Regions from separate parts of the Aminipila terrae genome, predicted to be linked through region 1. Evidence: riboswitches for the same ligand, from Rfam matches in the RefSeq annotation. Region 1 holds a riboswitch; each other region holds the start of a gene.
What was found. Region 1 has a riboswitch for cobalamin ahead of Ami3637_RS02410 (S-layer homology domain-containing protein). Riboswitches for the same ligand answer to the same signal wherever they lie in the genome.
Positions count from the first base shown of each region.

Region 2: another riboswitch for cobalamin. It lies ahead of Ami3637_RS15755 (Dph6-related ATP pyrophosphatase); the one in region 1 lies ahead of Ami3637_RS02410 (S-layer homology domain-containing protein).
Region 3: another riboswitch for cobalamin. It lies ahead of Ami3637_RS17020 (immunoglobulin-like domain-containing protein); the one in region 1 lies ahead of Ami3637_RS02410 (S-layer homology domain-containing protein).

Region 1 is NZ_CP047591.1:512,418-517,169, forward strand. Features, by position in the region: gene Ami3637_RS02410 (S-layer homology domain-containing protein) at 1-2,534, opposite strand, end outside; cobalamin riboswitch at 2,865-3,047, opposite strand; gene Ami3637_RS17205 (hypothetical protein) at 3,201-3,371, opposite strand; gene Ami3637_RS02420 (energy-coupling factor transporter ATPase) at 3,389-4,752, opposite strand, start outside.
Region 2 is NZ_CP047591.1:3,259,174-3,263,925, reverse strand. Features, by position in the region: gene Ami3637_RS15765 (nitrogenase component 1) at 1-338, opposite strand, end outside; gene Ami3637_RS15760 (nitrogenase component 1) at 304-2,610, opposite strand; gene Ami3637_RS15755 (Dph6-related ATP pyrophosphatase) at 2,661-3,320, opposite strand; cobalamin riboswitch at 3,491-3,734, opposite strand; gene Ami3637_RS15750 (SufBD protein) at 3,784-4,230, opposite strand; gene Ami3637_RS15745 (stalk domain-containing protein) at 4,248-4,752, opposite strand, start outside.
Region 3 is NZ_CP047591.1:3,507,593-3,512,344, forward strand. Features, by position in the region: gene Ami3637_RS17020 (immunoglobulin-like domain-containing protein) at 1-3,499, opposite strand, end outside; cobalamin riboswitch at 3,756-3,955, opposite strand; gene Ami3637_RS18870 (ATP-binding cassette domain-containing protein) at 4,055-4,606, opposite strand.

The sequences.
Region 1 (4,752 bases):
CCTGATTTTTCTGAGGCTTTTACAACAGCCTCTATAGCATCACTAATATCTTTTGTCTTTACTTCTGCCAATGCCTTTCCATCTTTATCTGTTGTGGCTTGCACTTCAGTTTTTCCTGTGGCTTTATCTTTTTCAGTTTCTTCCAGAGCCTTAATAGCTGATTTTCCTCCAGCTGCCTCTACTGCATCCGGATCTTTTGTCCAGTCCGTGGTATAGTACCATACGATATTATCTCCATCGTATAAATTACACTTGGTCAATGCATTAGCAGGAACTTTACCATTCACACTATAAAGCCATCCTGAATTTTTTCCTTTGTCAAACTCAGATAAACACTTGCCTGATGGGTTAGTTATAGAAGATACGTAGTTTTTATTTGATATTATATAATTAAATCCCTTTTCATTTAAAACTTTAGTAAATGCATGATATACGGTTGCATCTGACTTCACAGTAGTAGTTGTCTTAGGAATCCAGGTTCCTGCATCTGATTTTAATATAAATGACACATTAATTTCTTTATCAGACACTGGATCTTTAGGCGTTTCTTCCTTTCCCCCTGTTCCATTGGCATAGGCATCCGTTTTAGCTATTTTTGAGAAATCATACACATTGTATGGCTGACCATTTTCCATCACTTCTGATGCAGCAATCAATGCCAGAAAGCCCTGGACTGTGGCATATTCATCATACTTACCTTCAGTAACGTAAAATCCGTCATTTGAATCTAATTTATAACTCAAAAGACCATCAACTACACTTTTCCCATTTTTTATGAATCGACTGTCTGTATCAGGATTAATACCTAGTTGTGCCAGAGTGATGATAATAGAAGCATCACTGTAAGGATTCCCGTAACTTCCATTAATGTCCTGTTTCTCAGATAAGGCTAATATTATCTTGTCTATTTCAGGTTTTACATCCTCTCGGTTGTAGTATGGAGCTAATCCCTGCAATACCATTGCCGGGGTGTCTACTCCCCAACTCCAGTCCGCATTTTTTAGTTGATCAATCAAATAGTTTATATATATTATTTTTAAGTCATCAGTATTGTAGTTTCCCTGATTTAATGACAACAGCACATAAGGGGCTATTGTCGAATACCAACCCTGCTTTGCATCTTCCAGCTTAATATTTTTTAATTGACTGACCGCATCTATTTTAGTTTTGTTTACTGTCCATAGCGCTGTAGGATCACACCCAAAAGCACTCATTCCATTGATGGCGTTTGCAAACTTATTGGCATTGACAGATGCTTTTTTATCAAGAGTTGTAATATCAGAAACGGTCTTGTTGATAAATGCCTGCTTAGCATCTGGGGATACGACCTTAATTGTATCTGAAGAAGTATTTTTATAGGCACTCATTCCCACGGCTTGCCACCATGTTGCAGAAGATCCCCACCATTCAGAATTTTTAGCTGCATAAACTGATGCAATCTTGTCTTTTATTTCTTTCATCTGTGCTTCATCTTTGACAATCTTCGGATCCTTAGCTGCTTTAACTGTAATATTAAAAGATTTCGTATCTGATACACTTCCATAAGCAATATTAGCTGTTAGCTTAACTGTCTTTTTTTCACCTATGGTTTGAGTAACCGTTCCATCATTACTTATAGTGGATTGATCATTTGAGGTCCAAGTAATAGTAGTGTTGCCACTTTTCCCGTTGGCAGGTAGGTTTAAATTTTTATCTATATCATCTATTGAAGTATTTTCTCCTCCAAAATTACTAAAAGTGAGTTTCTCTTTATCTTCACGGACATATTCTTCTTTGTCTTCATTACTTACAGGATCAGTAACAATCACCTTACAGATTGGAGGAATAATATTTACCCCTTCCTTTTGAGCTGAAACATAATAAACCCCTGGATTTTCAAAGGAAATAGTAATTTTTCCATCTTTATCAGTAATCCACTCTGCACTTTCGTTAGCAGGTATATTAGCAGTACTCAGATCACCAATTAAAATTTTAGCTTGTGCAAGAGGCTTATTTACAGTCTCCTTATTCATCATTCCATTAGGTCCATTGATAATATCATTATATTTTAAAGTCAAAGACAACTCACTATTTTTATCAACAGTAACATTTTGCTTATCAAAACGTGCATAGATGTCCGTTAGATAATCATTATAAATTGTCCCTTCTATATCATCCCCCTCAAACACTGGATTCTGTCGATTTAGTACCATCTTACCATTAACAAAATAGCCAATGTCCATAGTATTGTTTCCCCAGAATCTTGAAAATACTTTATCTTCAGAAGCAACATAATCTCCTTCATAATATTTATTATGTGCTGCTACAAGTGCATCAAAGGCAGTAGCTCCTTTTGATACTGTAATAGGTACTCGTACCATACCAGTTTCACTATCTTTTGAAAATTGAAGTTGACCTTCCGCGCTTATGGTCACATAAACTGTTATCAAATCTGCACTATCTGCAAAAGCAGTCATGGGTATCGTGGTAAATGTCATAATTAATATTAATAAAAATGACATAGCCCTTTTTAGTAATTTATTTGTCTTTTTCATATGATTTTCATTTTCTCCTTCATTAACATTATTTATTTCTATAAATCATCGCGTAAGCGTTATCAAGTAGTTATTTACCTGTTTTCATCCCATAAAAAGGTAACAAAAAAACTGCAGCATTTCTGCTACAGTCCGTTTTCTCTGTAATATCCCCCTTATTGTCTGTGCCTAATATTTAAATTTCCTTATTATCAACAACAAAAACAAGAGAATTAATAATACAAAAAAACTGTAGCATATTGCTACAGTCCGTTTTTCTCTGTATGTAGTACGTTTAATAGTATAAAGAAAATACAAATATTTTCATCACTCTGCCGATTAACCGTCGGTTCGTTTCTAACATCCTATGCAGGTCTTCTGGCTCACGTATCAACGTTTCTTCCTGCCTTCCCGAAAACATTTCAGTGGCATATAGGAGAAACTACCCGTTTACAGCGGCGGTACCGCGCAGGCTTTTAACCTGCTTCCCTCTTAGCTGCATAGCTTATGGTCACCTTAGTTACAATTAACATGTTAGACATTTTAGCCTCGCAGAACATAAATGCTTTATTAAGTTTTACTATTAAATGGTAACATTAATATGTAATCATTGTCAAGATATCTTCTACATTATTCTACAAATTTCTACACAGTATCTTTATCTGATTTATCTATTGTTTTATGTAATCATTCCTGTATCAGCCCATATTTTACTTTAATTCGGTCCAGCTTTTCAAGCATGGCTTCTGCCATAATCCACAGAAAAAATACCGTTGACGTAGCATGGACCAGATCCACTGGAACTCCTCTCATATAGGCTAGTATAAACATTTCCACTGTTGGCTTTGAATAAAACATAAGAACCGACGCAGGATTTAAAATCCCCCATAAATAAAAAACGTAGCCAGGCCTCCAAAAATAGCCAGAGATATTTTATTACTTCTCAATATTCCCTTCCGGAAAAGCACCCCTGCCGTAAACCCTATTACACCGAATCCAAACATCTGCCACGGAGTCCAGGGGCCTTGTCCAAAGAAAATATTGGAGGCAAAGGCTATTAAAGCCCCTACCAGGAAACCGGTTTCACCCCCAAAGGCTACCCCCGCAATGATAACAATAGCTGCAATCGGTTTAAAATGGGGAAGCATAAAAAAGGCACATCTTCCAGCTACGCCTATAGCACAAAGTATAGAAATAACAATGAGCTCTCTTGCCTGAGGCTTTCTGTCCTCAAACATCATTACAAAGGGCAACATAGTTTCCAATATAATCAGCATGGAAATAAAATAATATTTACGGTCATTCAAATAATAGATACCAATAAAAATGGTAAGTGGTATCAGTAGTAAAATCATTGTTGCTGCTACTTTAGTTCTCTTAGAAAGCTTTCTCTCATTTAAAGCCACCTGATCACAAATGGTTTGTCTCTTTTTGGCTGCCTGTGCAGATTGCTGTTTTTTTTTCTCTAAGAACTTAAGCTTATTCTTTGATATATTCTGGCTGTTAATTTTGTCTCCTTTTGAATTTTTATACGAAGTGAATAAATCAAAGAAAGAATTCATTTGCTGATTTATTTCACAGATCTCAAGTTTTTTCTTTCCACCACAGACTTGAATGATATCATCCGCAGTAACCGCCTCCGGAACCAGATGTCTTGCCATACGGTTAGCTTCAGTAGTATAAAAACTGTTTCCGCTAAAAAACTCCCTGGGTGTTCCCTCTGTTACTATGTTTCCGTCAAAAAACATGGCACATCGGTCTGCGTACTTTGCGCAGAATTCCACGTCATGACTTACCATGATGATAGTAATGCCCTGTGCCTTTAAGCCTTTTAAAATACCCGCAAATATTTGTTTAAATTCCGCATCCAGACCTTTAGTCGGCTCATCCAGCAACAGGATTTTTGGTTTTAAAAGAAGAACCTTTGCCAGAGCTGCTCTCTGCTGCTCACCACCGGACAAGTCATAAGGATGTTGTTCTAAAAGGCTATTTAGCTGGCATAATCCAGCCACCGCATTTATTCGCTGCTCCTTTTCCTCCTTAGAAATTTGAACTGAAGAAAGCATTTCCTGTAAGTCCTTTTTCACAGACTTTTTCACAAACAGAGCCTGGGGATTCTGGGGTAGTACCCCTAAAAGGCCTCCAAATTTTTCATTATCCGGTATATCCGATAGAACTTTCCCCTCTATTTTTACAGATCCACGGTATGGTTTATTAATCCCTGACAGCAAGGATAAAG
Region 2 (4,752 bases), 770 kb from region 1:
GATGCTCCCGGTGAATTTACTATACATATTATATCAAACTCCATATTCTTTTTAAAAAAAGTTAAGGCTTCTATGATTTTATTTTTGCTTCCATACACATAATCCCTTTTATCAAGATATGTGCAAGGTACTCTGGGTTGTCCGAAGTACCATTTCTCAGGATAGTTCAAAGGATCCAGTTCTAGCTGCTTTGTATTTTGATTATCTGAAGTAGCAGAATGATAGAACTTGCACCCAGTAGGTCCATTGATTAAAACGATAGCTTTAGGAATCCCCTCCAGTCCAAAAACAATACCGGAGAAGCTATCTGGTGTAATATTTTTTAAATAATCGTTCATCTTTTTTCCATTCTCCCTGTAAATTTAATTTTATTAAAGATGCCCATCTTTCTACCATACTGCATCCTGAAAAGAAACCTGCATCCGGGCACATAGGTATGGTATCGGTTATGCAGTTTTTATATGCTTTACCTGACTCATAATTAGACAGTAAAATATCCGGATTATATTTTTCTATATCACTTTCCCTCTTTTCATTATCATAATTTTCTTCAATGAGAAAACTATGATTCAATTGAGTTCTGAAACCTTCGTCCTGTGAAAAGTTGAGTATACATACTTTTACAATTTCTATCCCCGCATCAATAGCTGCCGTCAGAATCCAGTCAAGACTATGATTGTATGTAATAATCATAAGTCTCTTGCCTTTTAACGTAGCTTTAATTTTTTCAATTCTTTCCTTATAGACGGCAGTATTTTCTTCGACAATTTTTCGGGCTACATCACTTTCTCCCATTACTGAACTTATTTCCTTAAGCCACTGTGCAGTTTCAGAAAATCCCACAGGAAATTGCTTATCGAAAAATTTACAGCCATATTTTTCTTTAAAGAATTTTTCCAGAATCATACCTGTATAGTCTTTATATGCCAGTAAATTCAATTCAGCCTTACAAAAATTCTTCAGTTTATCAAAGGTTGTGTTGCAAAGGAACCTGCAGTTTACTGTTATATTCATCTGCTTTAAATATTCTTCAATTATTTGAAAATTACTTTCTGTATTTTTAGCAACAACCTTCTCAAATACGATGTTTACTATTTTTTTCTCAGGTTTAACGCTTTTATCTATGATCTGAGTTGCCAGTTCTGTATAGCATAAGAGCATCCCCTGTAAATAATCCCCTGACAAATTCCCGTCAGATTTTACCGTAAGTATTGGAATATCTTTGTCTGCTAAATCTTTTACCCGGTCAATGTCATCTCCTATGATACCAGCAGGACAAGAGCTTATCACGATGATAGCCTTAGGTTGCTGTTTGTTTATATCCTTTATTTTCTTAGTAAGTTTTTCCATGCCCCCAAAAATCATATCTGTTTCGTTCATATCTGTACATTGAAAATTAGGTGATATAGAAACAGGCATCAGCGCTCCCCGTTCAAAGAGTCTGCGCCTGCCAGAGGAACTGATACTTTGATAGGATAAATAGGCACAGTTCTTAGGCGCATGTGCCAGTATTACAGCATCCCGGATATGGATACTCATAGTCATAGCGCCATTAAATGCACACCCGTGCAAAGGTTCATTTCGAATAACATTCTTTGATAAATATCTGTTTAATGACGTAACTTCATCTTTGACTGAATGATTTTCGCTGTTTACGGTTATACCCTGATGATTTTCGCTGTTTACGGTTATACCCTGATGATTTTCGCTTTCTTTTGTTTCTGAATCACATTTGCTAAACGGTTTCTTATAGTCAGCCTTTACGGTCTGGTAAATAACGGCTTCCAATTCATCGTCTGAAAGAGGATTTGCCTCATACATTGGAACACCATCAATTATATTTCTGCTTAAAGACTTAAAGATGTCATAAATCTTTTGTTCTTCATCTTGAATATCTGCTCCTTTATTTAGCTTCATTTTGCGAGAAATAAGTTCTACAACCGTAATATTTTTTCTTTCTGCCTGGGCAAAAACATTGCTTCTTGGAATTTTAGCACATACAGGCAGTCCCACTGCTGCTGCAAAAGCATAAACTTTTCTGTCTTCATCTTCAATATTACGGGAATTATATAACAGGCCGGCTACTCTGTACTTGCCATTTTCATAATTCTTTATCCCTCTGAGAATATTATTGGCTGCATACATTGCCATATATTCTCCAGAGGTCACTAAAAAAATAGTATCCGCATATTCTCTTCGTATAGGAACAGCAAACCCCCCACACACAACGTCACCCAAAACATCGTACAAAGTTATCTCATATTCTTCCTTAACCCTGAACTGCTCCAGAAGTTCAAAAGATGTAATAATTCCTCTTCCTGCGCACCCAACTCCAGGCTCAGGCCCTCCTGCTTCTACACACCCAACAGAACCATATCCCTCAAACAATATGTCTTCTTTTTTATAATCTAACGCTCCTGTTGTTTTGATATAGTCTAAAATCGTTGTTATCTTTCTCCCGTTTAACAGAAGTCTGGTTGAATCATGCTTTGGATCACAGCCGATTTGTAATACCCGCTTTCCTGAGTCAGCAAGTGCCGCTGATATATTTGCGCTAAGCGTAGATTTTCCAATACCACCCTTCCCATAAATAGCTATTTCATTTTTCATTAGTACCTCCATACCTTGCTAAAGACTTGTTGAGTTCAGATTTAAGCAATTTATAAAACCTTTATTCTTACATACCTGCCATCAAAAACCGGAATACCTGGATTAAATTCAACAGGTTTACTGAAAAGTGGTCCATCACATACAAAGGTATGGTATTCGCCATTCTCACCGCATGCATCAACACCCTCTGACTTTAGCTCTGCCACAAGCTCTCTTGTCAGCTGTTTTCCTATATATTTTGCATCCATTTTCTGTGTATCTATAACGGTGATATAAGTTATAAATCCACTGTCTATAAAATCATAAACCACCTGCTCCCTGGATTTTTTCCAAAGGGGAAGCAAAGGCTTTATATCTGCATTGTTACATCTATCTGTGTTCCACGCCAGATGTTCTTCTATATCTATATCTCCAAAGACACAGACTTCTGCACCTTTAGCTCTCTCTTCTTTTAAGACTCTTTCAAAGTTCATTTCGTAATCTTTGCCTGAGGTTCTTATTAGTCTTATAGGTATTTGTAAAGAATCACAAAGCCTTTCTATCATTTTTTCGTCAATGCCGTGAAACCACGTTTTGTTTTTATCTTCATTATATGTCATTATTAAACTTTGAGGTTCAAACCCCATGAGAATTGCTTTATATATAGCTAGGGTGCTGTCTTTGCCACTGCTGTATGATCCTGTAAATTTCGTATTACTTTTCAATTCCATCTGCCTCCTCCATTATGATGATTTCTGTTTATAAAGCTTACATCGATTCTGCCTGATGACATACAAAAAGCTGTAACATTACTGTTACAGCCGTTTTTCTGCAATTATTAATTTTGTAGAACTCCGTGGGATACCCACCCTTGTTCAAGCCCTCCGAAATTACCCGTCGAAGACTTTTGAAAATTTATGCAGGTCTTCTGGCTCATGGGTCATCATTCCCTTCAACCTTCCCAAGCTAAAAGCTCAGTGGTATATCATTCATGAGGATTAAAAGCCTCATAAACTCAATCTGATGGAACTCTTCATATACAGCGGCGGGGACCGCGCAGGACTTTTACCTGCTTCCCTCTTAGTCTGCAGATAACAAAGAATAGTTGGTTGTTATCTATGGGCAGAACATAAATTTCTATTTATTTGTTACTTTATGCTATCATTTTCCCTATTAACTGTCAACATAGTTTGATCAGAGGGACTCTATATTTTTTAAGGCACCCTGAATGTCTGAATAAACTAAGGGCTGCATACTGCTGTTATACATTTGAGGATTTGCTTTACGTAAAGCACTGCAAATGCATTCTTTTAATTCTGGCTTATATTTAACAATGTCTGGCAGCGTCTTAATACACTGTCTTGCTGTAATGGGCTTATCATCCATTATATGTTTCAGATATTCGTCAATAACCTCGTCCACTTTGAAATCATTATCCCATCTGGCATTGGCAGCAATTAAAATCAATCCTCTTGTCCTGACGTAAGAGTTTAAATCATCCAGCATTTCCACAAATGTATCAAAATAAGGGTAGACAGCATCTGATTCAGCACTCACAGCTTCCAGCTGTTTTAAGCATTGATATGCAGATTTATTATCTTTATCTTTTAAACCACAAACCAACTCATTGATATGGTTCATTACACTCACCTTCTTTTTTACTGATCAGACGAAGTAATAATCACTCGTCTTGCATCTGCATCCCATTTTACATCCGCACCCAGATTTTCTGATACAAACCTCAATGGAACCAGCGTAAAATCACTTTGTATAAGAGGTGCCGTATCCAGGGAAACTTTAGAACCATTTACATAGGCCACCTGACTTCCGATACTTACACTGACTTCTTTACCATGGATGCTGGCAGAAGCAGTCTTTGCTTTATTATCCCATTTTACCTGGGCACCTAAAGATTCAAAAATCTTTCTCATAGGAACCATAGTCCGTTGATTTTTCATAATCGGTTCACAATCAAAATATAACTCTACCCCATCTAAATATACGGTAATTGGCTTTAAACCTTTTTTCTCAGAAAAACTGTCTGGAATTTTGAAATAGCCTACACGTGAATTATCCCCCGTGTCAGGATCACCTATAGACACAAAAGCATAGCCATCCTTGGTCAGTAAAATATTATCAAAAATGGTAGGGAGAACTTCTGCC
Region 3 (4,752 bases), 520 kb from region 1:
CACCAGACAACTTGCCATCTTTGTCCATCACACCTACCTGTACATCATAAGCAGGAGTTGCTTTTGTTTCTTTATATCCCTTTGCCTTCATTAAATTCAAAGTCAGAGAACCGTCCGTTGTAGTTATATCTGAAACGAAGTTGCCATCCTTGTAAAAATTAGCTACAGGATCTCCATTATTATCTTTGTAACAAAAGACATGTACCACATCATTGTCTTTTAGTTTCGCTGAATTAGCATAGTCTGCACTATATACACCATTGATGTAATGACCAAAAAAGATATTTGTTCCATCATGTTGAAAAAGCTTGGTCAAAACCCCATCCATATATTTTTGAGCTGTAGCGGATGTAAATGCATCCCCATACTTTTGCTTATGAGCCATAACTACAGCATCTAAGACTGTTGGATTGGTTGATGGACTTCCTATGCCAAATTTTGCTGCATATCCTGCTTCTACTTTCATTGGAGCTGGCTGCACCTCAAAATCTCCATTATAAGAAAAAGCAAAATTGATGTGCGCACTGGTACCGTAAGGGTCCGGTTCTCCACCTGTACCTTTTACCGTATAAGTAGCATTTACCTCATTTTTATAAAAATTCTTGAAAGCTTTATAGGCTTCTTTATCTTCAGAAGCAGCATTTTTTGCAGCTCCATATTTTCCCCAATATTTTCCAAGTTCCGAATGGGTAAGCCATGCAGTTATGGTTATCTGCTTGTCTTCTGGTACCTTCCCAATCAGCTGAAGCAGTTCATTGGAAATCGTGTTTTCCTGACTGGATTTAAAGGTACGGTATCCTCCGCTGTACACCATCATAGGATCATACCCTGGGTATTGATCAGCAATCAGATGAATACCAGAAGTACTAATATTGTTACTGAATACTGGTTTACCTTCATTTAACGTAACATTTCGGAATGGCGCAAGATTTTCGGTTATATTATCTGCCGTATTCTTCGTACCATTCAATAGGGCTGTGGCAAAATCGGCTTTCGCCTTATCCATCAGCTCTGTTGCATCTGCAATGGCTTTGTCCAGTTCCTTCTGCTCCCATGGGTCAATCTGGAAAGTAAGTTTTTTGCTGGCACTGATACTTTTATCATCTACCTTTGTCATGGTTACCGTTACATTGACCGTTGCTGGACTTTGCCCTGGCAGAGGTCGGTATACATTGATTCTGGGATATCCAGAATCAGCATACTTTGAATCAGAAATTGTAGCGGTAAAATCATAATTACGCCGTGTACTGCTCTCAGAGTTAGGATCTGTAATCTTTGAATCAAACTCCAGTCCAGATTCAGTATCAAACCAGTCTCTGGAATGCTTTAGTATCATTACATCTCCCCGAACTGGTCCTGTAACCTTCTCACCTGTGGAAACCAGAGTCAGGCATCCTTCCGTATAATGCTTGTCAAGCATGGCCTGCATTTTTCCCTGTTCAGATAGAGATTTACCATCCCCCTTTACTTTCAAGGTGATGGTTTTTGTACTGGTAATTCCCAGCGCTTTTGTACTCTCTGCAGAAAGCGTAAGAACAACTTCCCGATCCTCTGCCTGACGCTTAACGGTTGCCACTACTGGAAGGTTACCGCCAATCTCACCTTTGGCAATTTGTATTACCCCAGTATCGCTGCTGCTCCACGTCAGGTTTGCAAGTAGATTATCTTTTGTATCCCGTTTACGTACCGGCAGGCTTAAAGAATCCGTAACAGCCTGTTGATCAGAATTAGTCTCCTTTATACTTTCCCAGCCAATTGTATCAAGCACAGCTTTATTCAACCAGTCTTTGACTTTACTTTCATCCCAATCCAACCTTGCTTTTACCGTAATCTCTTTGCTGACATTTCCTTTAGAGAGAGTCATCTTAATATCATTTATGAAAACAAATGCAGTACTGTAACCCAGTGTTGACGGGTCCTGATAAAAGTATGTAATATCTCCATTGGTTCCGATGCTTCCCACATCCGCTCTTGCAGGAGTACCTGTATTTATAAGCTGAACCGTTACCCCTGTAATATTGTTTTTTTCCAAGGTTTTATTTACAAAAGTAATAAAATTTGTATCTGTACCATTCTTTGGAATCATGTTATTAGACAAAATCTGAATAGCTTTATCTATTGTTTCTTTATCCTGGCTTTCACTTCCGGCTGCTACTGTAAAAACAAAATCTTTTGTCTTCTGTATTCCATTCTTAGATACAGTAGCCGTCAAAGTAACTTTTGTATCTGCATCAGGAGGATTAATAACACCTTCATGGGAAACAACTGCTTCATTTCCTGACTTCCATGAAATGGCTGTACCATTGATTCCTGTGGATGGAAGGGTTAGATTAATCTTTACTGGATTTGAAGTATCCATAGTTAAAGCGTCCGCTGCTGCTGCCACTGCATCTTCATCACTCATCTCTGGCTGTTGCCACTGATGTACAGGATATTCTCCTTCAACAGCTATGAACTTAGATTCCTGTGGAGAATTTTCCCCATTAATCAACGTAACAAAGTCTGCCGTTTTCATGTCTGCAGCAGCCTTAACTGCATTAGTACCTGAAACTGAAGCTGTACCTCCAAAGCCTTTTTCTGCTGAACCTTCCAGCCAATAGCAGTTACTTACATTAGAAACAATACCACTGGAGTCTCCTGCCAATGCACCTACATTGGTTGTTCCTGAAACATTTCCAATATTGTAGCTCTTCTGCAAATTAGATTTAGAACTGCTAGATGTAGAACCTAAAATACCACCAACATAAGAGCTTGAAGTGCTAATATCTCCGTTATTATAACAATAACTAACATCCACAAACTTAGCGACTCCAATGATACCGCCTGCCATCCTCTTTCCTGACACGGATCCTGAATTGAGAGAGCCCAATATCTTAATATTAGAGTTAGAATTACCCTCTGTACCGCCAACAAGCCCACCTACAGTAGTTCCACCCTTTACACTCACATCAGCATAATTGGCACAATTTACAATCTGGCTGCCACCATTGGCGCATCCAGCGATGCCGCCCGTATAAGTAGCACCGGTAGCACTATTGGTAATTCTCCCTTTTACTGTGAGGTTTTTCACAGTGCTACCGGAACCCAGGTTTCCAAAAAAGCCAAGGTATTTTCCTTCACAATTGATATAGATGCCGCTAACAGTGTGACCCTTCCCATCAAAGACTCCAGTATAGGGCTTTTGACTATCAAGGCCTGTACCAATTGGTTTCCAAGGGCGGCTTTCCCCACCCATATTAATATCCTCACCCAGAACGGCACATAGTGTTAGAGTTTTGTTAGCCTCCTCTGAAAACCATGACAGCTCATCCGCATTCTTTATGACATAGGGATTTTCTTTGCTCCCGTCGCCTGCTGAAGGTTTACTGTTGTTACCAGAGCTGCCCGCTGTGACTTCATCTGCATACACATTTAGGTTACCTGCTTCTGGTATACAAAAGCCCGTAAAAGTTATGGCAATGGTTAATATAATCACTAGAGCTTTTTTTACTTTATTCATTTCAAAAAACATCGCTTTCTCTTCTCTCCTTCTATTATTCTTATCTATATCATCGCATAATGCGTTATTTTTCTGATCAGATAAAACCTGTATTCTCCCGAGAAAAGCAAATCAACCAGCCACATAACTAATATGTTTTTGGACAAAAAAAACTGTAGTATAAAAAATACTACAGTCCGTTTTTACTGCAAAAACAAAGATATATTTCACATAAATATCCATCTATTAATCCGTATTGCCGATTTCCCGCGGAATACTGGTTCTATCATTTTAAGCAGGTCTTCTGGCTCACGTATCATCACTTTTCTAACCTTCCCAAGATTCTCTCAGTGGTATTTTAAGAAAAATTCCTCGTTTACAGCGGCGGGACCGCGCAGGTCTTTCACCTGCTTCCCTCTTAGCCATCCTAATTTGGTATGCTACCAATTAAAACGGAACATAAAATGATTATTAAATTATTTTAAGAATGTTATTATCTAAAATACTACCATTAAATAGAATTAGTGTCAACACCCTGGGTATTGACACCATTTTTCTAATTCATAAGAACAAGGATTAAAATTTATGCTGCTGATTCAAATTGACTGTTATAAAGCTCTGCATAGAATCCACTCTGTGCAAGCAACTCTTTATGATTACCACTTTCAATGATATCCCGTCTTTCATCACAAGAATCAAGTCTGCATTCTTAATGGTGGAAAGCCTGTGGGCAATGACAAAAGAAGTTCTGCCAACCGTCAGCTGATCCATTGCAGATTGAACAATACGCTCCGTACGGGTATCTACTGAACTGGTTGCTTCATCTAAAATCAGCAGCGGTGCGTTCTGTATCATTGCCCGGGCAATAGTAATAAGCTGTTTCTGTCCTTCTGACAGACTGGCCTTATCGTTTAATATCGTATCATATCCCTCAGGCAAGGTTTTGATAAAATGATGCAAACCCACGGTTTTGCAGGCTTTCACCACCTGTTCTTCTGTGATGCCCTGCTTGCTGTAAATAATATTCTCTTTTATTGTGCCTTCAAACAGCCATGAATCCTGTAAAACCATGCAGAATTGCTGATGTACATTCTCCCGTGGTACCTGGCTGATTGGTGTTCCATCCAACAGTATTTCACCGCATCCAATTCATAAAACCGCATTAACAAGTTCATAATGGTAGTTTTACCTGCACCAGTGGGGCAACAATAGCAACTTCTGCCCAGGTTTTATTTTTGCAGAGAAATCTTGTATAATAGTCTTTTCCGGTACAT